Linked DNA regions of Myxococcus hansupus. Each later gene encodes a partner of the first gene's protein in a complex. Links are inferred from orthologs where the notes say so. Each region holds a gene or a part of one and is shown on either strand. Other genes may lie near its edges.

What was found.
Region 2: the proteins of secY (region 1) and secA are in contact, whole or in part, in a crystal structure (PDB 3DIN), measured with the Thermotoga maritima proteins. The link is inferred for Myxococcus hansupus from one-to-one orthologs. Residues at the interface, in WP_004081795.1 of Thermotoga maritima: Glu108, Gly109, Glu110, Glu111, Ala236, Glu237, Arg238, Arg239, Ile240, Thr241, Ile242, Gln243, Tyr244, Ala245, Arg246, Arg247, Val248, Thr249, Gly250, Arg251, Arg252, Val253, Tyr254, Gly256, Ala257, Ser258, Thr259, Tyr260, Leu261, Pro262; in WP_004082002.1 of Thermotoga maritima: Glu261, Ala262, Arg263, Lys300, Ala301, Arg302, Thr303, Ile304, Ile305, Leu323, Tyr324, Asp325, Pro326, Val329, Ser330, Tyr333, Ile336, Lys340, Phe345, Val349, Glu363, Phe364, Tyr374, Ser375, Gly376, Gly377, Glu393, Ile395, Thr482, Ser483.

The regions. Positions count from the first base shown.
Region 1 is NZ_CP012109.1:4,589,689-4,592,915, reverse strand. What follows is about bases 210-3,128. They hold secY (preprotein translocase subunit SecY), read left to right. Parts: upstream 210-955; coding sequence 956-2,302; downstream 2,303-3,128. Other genes in these bases: A176_RS17445 (adenylate kinase), read left to right, coding at 2,409-3,056; rplO (50S ribosomal protein L15), read left to right, coding at 294-821; rpmD (50S ribosomal protein L30), read left to right, coding at 210-273. Also shown: more of rpmD, read left to right, coding at 4-209. UniProt on the Escherichia coli protein: The central subunit of the protein translocation channel SecYEG. Consists of two halves formed by TMs 1-5 and 6-10.
Region 2 is NZ_CP012109.1:1,822,837-1,826,509, forward strand. What follows is about bases 180-3,544. They hold secA (preprotein translocase subunit SecA), read left to right. Parts: upstream 180-515; coding sequence 516-3,344; downstream 3,345-3,544. Other genes in these bases: rlmM (23S rRNA (cytidine(2498)-2'-O)-methyltransferase RlmM), read right to left, coding at 180-345. Outside these bases: more of rlmM, read right to left, coding at 1-179. UniProt on the Escherichia coli protein: Required for protein export, interacts with the SecYEG preprotein conducting channel.

The DNA.
Region 1 (3,227 bases):
TCCATGGCGCTCAAGGTGAAGCTGGTGAAGAGCTTTGCGGGTGCGTCCAGCGACATGCTGGACACCATCCGTGGGCTGGGCCTGAAGAAGTTTGGTGAGGAGCGGATCCTCAAGGACACGCCCGCGATTCGCGGCATGTGGTTCAAGGTGAAGCATCTGGTCACCCTGGAAAACGTTTCTGGCGAGGCGCCGACGCCCAAGCGTCGTAAGCCGGCCAAGGTCGCCCTGCGGGAGCGGGCGATCGCGTATCAGGTCAAGCAGCACCAGGCCTGAGTCACGAGAGGATCGAGACGATGAGCACTTTGAACAAACTGCAGCGTCCGGCGCGCTCGTGGCACCGCAAGAAGCGGGTGGGCCGCGGCCAGGGTAGTGGTCTTGGCAAGACGGCCGGCCGGGGTGGCAAGGGCCAGAAGGCCCGTTCCGGCAACATGCGGTTCGAAGGCTTCGAGGGCGGCCAGAGCCCCCTGCAGCGGCGTCTGCCGAAGTTTGGCTTCACGCCGCCGAACCGGACCGTGTACGCGGTCATCAACCTGTCGGACCTCGAGCAGCACTTCGACGCGGGCGCCACGGCGGACGTGGAGACCCTGCGCAAGGTCGGGCTGGTGAAGGGCCGTTACCACGGCGTCAAGGTTCTGGCGCGGGGCGAGCTGACCAAGAAGGTCACCGTGGTGGTGCACAAGGTCTCCGAGGCCGCGAAGGCCGCCATTCAGAAGGCGGGCGGCGCGGTGGAAGAGATTCCGCTGGTGGCCCACAAGCCGGAGTCCGCCGCCAAGGCCCACGCGGGCAAGGGCGTGAAGGCTCCCCGGCAGCCCCAGGCCTGAGCGTGTCAGGCACGCATCACTTGCTGGTGGTGCGTGCCGTTTCGCTTGTGTAGGCTTCTGCGCCCCTTTCCCGCTCGTGGAACAGGGGCGTTTTGTCGTCCTGGCAGAACCCTCTCGAAGAGGATGGCTACCCTGTGGCTCTGAACGCCTTCGCCAACGTCTTCCGTATCGCTGAGCTGCGCAGTCGGCTCGCGTATACGCTCGCGCTGCTCGCCGTCTATCGCATCGGCATCTTCATCAACACGCCAGGCGTGGACCGTTCGGCGATGAACGCGTTCATGGACGCCCAGAAGCAATCGGGCGGCCTCGTCTCGCTCTTCAACCTCTTCTCCGGTGGCGCACTGGAGCAGATGTCCATCTTCGGTCTGGGCATCATGCCGTACGTCAGCGCGTCCATCATCATGCAGCTGCTGGCGGTCGTCGTGCCCAGCCTGGAGCGCCTCCAGAAGGAGGGCGCGGGTGGCCGGCAGAAGATCAACCAGTACACCCGCTACGGCACGATCGCGCTGTCCATCGTGCAGGGCATCGGCATCTCGCGGTGGCTGGCGTCGCTGGGCCGCTCCGACGGTGGCCAGAGCGGCTTCAACCAGGTGGTCGTCCCCGACGACAGCGTCTGGTTCACGTTCATGACGGTGGTCAGCCTCACGGCCGGTACCGCCTTCATCATGTGGCTGGGTGAGCGCATCACCGAGCGCGGCATCGGCAACGGCATCTCGCTCATCATCTTCGCCGGTATCGTGGCGGGCCTGCTCCCGGGCGCCAAGCAGTTACTGGACCTGACGCGTCAGGATGTCATCTCGGTGGCCGAGGTGCTGGCGCTCGTGGTCTTCATGCTGATCATCATCGCCGCGGTCGTCTACGTGGAGCGCGGCATGCGCCGCATCCCCATCCAGTACGCCAAGCGGATGGCGGGCCGCCGGATGTTCGCGGGCCAGGCGACGTACTTCCCGATGAAGGTGAACACCTCGGGCGTGATTCCGCCCATCTTCGCCGGCGCCGTGCTGTCCTTCCCGGCGACGCTGGGCACCTGGTTCCCGTTCCTGCAGGGGTTCCAGCGGGCCATCGAAGGCAACCTGTGGATCTACAACGGGTTGTTCGTGGTGATGGTCATCTTCTTCGCCTACTTCTACACGGCCCTGACGTTCCGGCCGGACGACGTGGCGGACAACATCAAGAAGCAGGGTGGCTACATCCCGGGCATTCGTCCCGGCCGCCAGACGGCGGAATTCATCGAGCGGGTGCTCAACCGGCTCACGTTCGGTGGTGCCATCTACCTGTCCGTCGTGTGCGTGATTCCGTCCGTCATCAGCGGTCTGCTGGGCGTGCGGTTCACCTTCGGCGGTACGGCGTTGCTCATCGTGGTGGGTGTGGCGCTGGACACGGTGCAGCAGATCGAGGGTCACCTCATCAGCCGTAACTACGAGGGCTTCGCCGGCCCTCGCGGCCCGCGCATCCGGGGCCGGGTGCGCGTGGCGGCCTGAGCCTCCGCGCGGGCGTACCGGGCGCCTCTCCCTGTCGCGGGGAGGGGCGCCTCGTCGTTCCAGGCTGGGTGCAGTTCTAGGATATTCGCAGGTGCACGAGGAGCACATGAACCTGATCCTGTTGGGGCCGCCGAACGCGGGGAAGGGCACCCAGGCGAAGCGGTTGTTCGCCGACTTCCAGATCCCCCAGATCTCCACCGGGGACATCCTCCGCAAGGCGGTCGCGGAGGGCACGGAGCTGGGCAAGGTCGCCGGCCCGCTGATGGCCGCTGGCCAGTATGTTCCGGATGACGTCGTCATCGGTATCGTCGAGGAGCGCCTCAAGGAGGCGGACGTCGCCAACGGCTTCGTCCTGGACGGCTTCCCACGCACGCCTGGTCAGGCGGACGCGCTGGAGAAGATGCTGGGCCGCCTGGGCAAGCAGCTCAACGCTGTCATCTCGCTCGAGGTGCCGCACGCGAAGCTCGTGGAGCGCGGCTCGGGGCGCCGGGTGTGCCCGGCGGACGGCAGCGTCTACCACGTCTACCAGAGCCCTCCGAAGCGGGCGGGGTACTGCGACAAGTGCAACACCGGGCTCGTCCAGCGGCCGGATGACATGCCGGACGTCATCGAGAAGCGCTTGCAGAAGTACGACTCGGAGACGTCCCCGTTGAAGGCCTTTTATGAGAAGAAGGGCCTGCTCAAGAGCGTGGACGGCGTGGGGACGCCCGAGGGCATCTACGAGGAAATCAAGGCCGCTGCGGGCAAAGCCTGATCCTGGCTGGCAGGGGGCCGGGGCTTCCGGGGCTGGTCCCCTGGCTCCCCCAGAAGACGCCTGGAGCTCGCCCTCAGGGTCTCCTGGACTCCTGACGGGGTAGGATACAGGTTCACCCCGCGGCCAGCACCTGGGGCGTGGAGGCAGTACGCTCGACGTCAGGGACAGGCT
Region 2 (3,673 bases), 2.8 Mb from region 1 along the record:
GGCCGGGGCCTGTCCGGCCACGGCGTCACTCTCCACCAGGGCCTCGCCCAGCAGACGCGGCTCGGCGCCGGCCCAGGCCAGCTCCTCGAAGAGGTGGGCTTCGAAGCCGGCGCGGCACGTCCACAGCCACCGTCCGGGGCGGGCGGCCAGCGTGCTGGCGGGCAGGGCCGGGACCTTGGCTCGGGGCGGCGCGCGGGGGGCGGGCGGCGCGGTGTGTGCAGGGGCCTTGCCCTTGGGGGCAGGCCCTGGCTGCTTCGGTGGCGCTCCAGGGCGTCCGGAGTGTCGGGAGGGAGGGCGTCGAGAAGGCCGGGCGGGGCCGCGGCGTTGTTTTCGTGAGGGGGACATTGCGTGGACGAGGTTCCGCTTTACTCTGAGCCGCTGCGTGGTGGGCGGCCAGCCGGGTGGAAGTTTCGGCGGACGCACATGGTTTCCATACGTTTCTCCCTTACACCTCCAGGGATTTCCCTTCACTCGCCGCCGTCCTTCGAGGATTCTCCGGCGAGAGAGCCGACCGAATGATCGAATGGACGCTAAAGAAACTGATTGGGACCAAGAACGAGCGTGAGCTGAAGAAGGCCCACTCGAAGGTCACCCGAGTCAACGAGCTGGAAACCCGCATGCGGGCCCTCAAGGACGAGGACTTCGTCTCTGAGACGAACCGCATGCGGCAGGAAATCCAGAACGGCCGCTCGCTGGACGACCTGCTCTTCGAGGCCTTCGCGCTCACCCGTGAGGCGGCGCGCCGTGTCATCGGCCAGCGCCACTACGACGTGCAGCTCATCGGCGGCATGTTCCTCCACGAGGGCTGCATCGCGGAGATGCGCACCGGTGAAGGCAAGACGCTGACGGCGACGCTGCCCACCTACCTCAACGCGCTGTCGGGCCGTGGCGTGCACGTCGTGACGGTGAACGACTACCTCGCCCGCCGCGACGCGGAGTGGATGGGGCGCGTCTACCGCTTCCTGGGCATGACGACGGGCTGCGTGCTGCACGAGCTGAACGACAAGCAGCGCCAGGAGTCGTACCGCTCGGACATCACCTACGGGCAGAACAACGAGTTCGGCTTCGACTACCTGCGCGACAACATGAAGTTCCGCCTGCAGGACTACGTCCAGCGCGAGCTGAACTTCGCCATCGTCGACGAGGTGGACTCCATCCTCATCGACGAGGCCCGCACGCCGCTCATCATCTCCGGCCCCACCGAGGACAGCACCGACAAGTACTACCGGGTGGACCAGGTCATCCCCGGGCTGGTGCCGGACCAGGACTACACCCTGGACGAGAAGCACCGCTCCGTGTCCCTCACGGATGACGGCATCGAGAAGCTTCAGAAGCGGCTGGGCGTGGGCAACCTCTACGACCCGGGCGAGATTGAAACGCTCCACCACGTGGACCAGGCCCTGCGCGCGCACACGCTCTACAAGCGCGACAAGGACTACGTCGTGAAGGACGGCGAGGTCGTCATCGTCGACGAGTTCACCGGCCGCCAGATGCCGGGCCGCCGCTGGTCGGACGGCCTGCACCAGGCCATCGAGGCCAAGGAGGGCGTGAAGATCGAGAACGAGAACCAGACGCTCGCGACGGTCTCGTTCCAGAACTACTTCCGCATGTACTCCAAGCTGGCCGGCATGACGGGCACGGCGGACACGGAGGCGGAGGAGTTCGCGAAGATCTACAACCTGGACGTCCGCGTCATCCCGACGAACCGCGCGCCCATCCGCAAGGACCTGCAGGACGTGGTCTACAAGACGGAGCGCGAGAAGTTCGAGGCGGTGGCCGCGGAGATCGAACAGCTCCACAAGAACGGGCAGCCGGTGCTGGTGGGCACGGTGTCCATCGCGAAGAGCGAGGTGGTGGCCAGCTTCCTCAAGAAGCGCGGCATCCCCCACAACGTCCTCAACGCCAAGCAGCACCAGCGCGAGGCCGACATCGTCGCGCAGGCCGGCCGCAAGGGCGCCGTCACCATCTCCACCAACATGGCCGGCCGTGGAACGGACATCCTCCTGGGCGGCAACGCGGAGGTCCTGGCCAAGGCGGCCATGGGCGCGCCGCCCGAGCCGCCCACCACGGCCCCGGAAGGGCAGCCGCTGGACCTGACGGCCTACGAGCAGGAGATGGCCGCCTGGGAGGAGAAGTTCAAGGCGACCAAGGTCCGGCTCGAGGAGGAGACGAAGAAGGAGCGCGAGGAGGTCCACAACGCCGGCGGCCTCTTCATCATCGGCACCGAGCGGCACGAGTCGCGCCGCGTGGACAACCAGCTTCGTGGCCGCGCCGGCCGCCAGGGTGACCCGGGTGGCAGCCGCTTCTTCCTGTCGCTCGAGGACGACCTGATGCGCATCTTCGGGTCCGAGCGCATCCAGGGCCTGATGGAGCGGCTGGGCATGGAGGAGGGCGAGGTCATCGAGCACGTGTGGCTGTCACGTGCCATCGAGGGCGCCCAGAAGCGGGTCGAAGGCCACAACTTCGACATCCGCAAGAACCTCCTCGAGTACGACGACGTGATGAACCAGCAGCGGCGCACCATCTACAAGCTGCGCCGCCAGGTGCTGGCCTCCGGCGCTGGCATCCCGCTGGTGGAGTACGAGGAGGATCCGAAGACGCGCGTGAAGACGCGCTCCGAGCGGACCCTGAGCTGGGCGGACTTCCGGGAGATGGTGCTGGACGCGACGGAGGACGTCATCGTGTCCCTCACCGACACCTACGCGCCCACCCGCGGCGTGGAGGGCTGGGACATCGGCGCGCTCCAGCAGTCCGTGAAGGAGACCTTCAACCTCGAGATGAACTTCGAGGGCGTGGGCAACCGCGAGGAGCTCCAGGAGCACATCTACAAGGCGGCGGAGAAGGTCTTCCAGGCGCGCGAGGAGGAGTTCGGCGAGAACTTCATGCGGTTCCTCCAGTACAACTACCTGGCGACCATCGACCGGCTCTGGAAGGACCACCTGCTGGCCATGGACCACCTGCGCCAGGGCATCGGCCTGCGCGGCTACGGCCAGAAGGACCCGAAGCAGGAGTACAAGAAGGAGGGCTACCAGGGCTTCATCCAGATGCTCTCCGCCATCAAGTCGCAGTTCGTCACCCAGTTGATGCACGTGCAGCCCCGCTCCGCCTCCAGCGCGGCGGAAGAGGCCGCCCGCATCCAGCGTCAGCTCGCCCAGCAGCAGAAGAAGGCCGTCGAAGGGCGCGCCACGGCGGACGGCAAGCTGGACGAGGGCTCGGTGGCGGCGGCCGCCCGTCCCGCGGCGGCGACGTCCAACAAGCCCGCGGTGGGCCGCAACGACCCCTGCCCCTGCGGCAGCGGCCGGAAGTACAAGAAGTGCCACGGCGCCACGGAGGCCAGCGTCTAGGACGCGGGCTTTCTGACGGCGGCGGGTAGGATGCCGGCGCGGCGGCCCCTTTCGGGCTCCGCGCCGGTGCCGTTTCCGGGTGGACGGTCCACGCCGGGACGGCGGCAGGGCAGGGGAGCGGCACGCGCCGTTCTCGCCCGGACGGGCGGTGCGGCGAAGCTTGCGCGGCCCGGAGGGGTTCTGTTAAGGACCCCCCGCCCCGAGGTATGGGGACCGGGGGTGGTTCACCCTGGGTAGCACCCACTACACACACGCTCGTGCCGGTCGCCGGTGCCTCCGTGGGCAGGTTCCTCCTCGAAGGAGGGCGCGCCCCCGGACGTTTCGGCCGG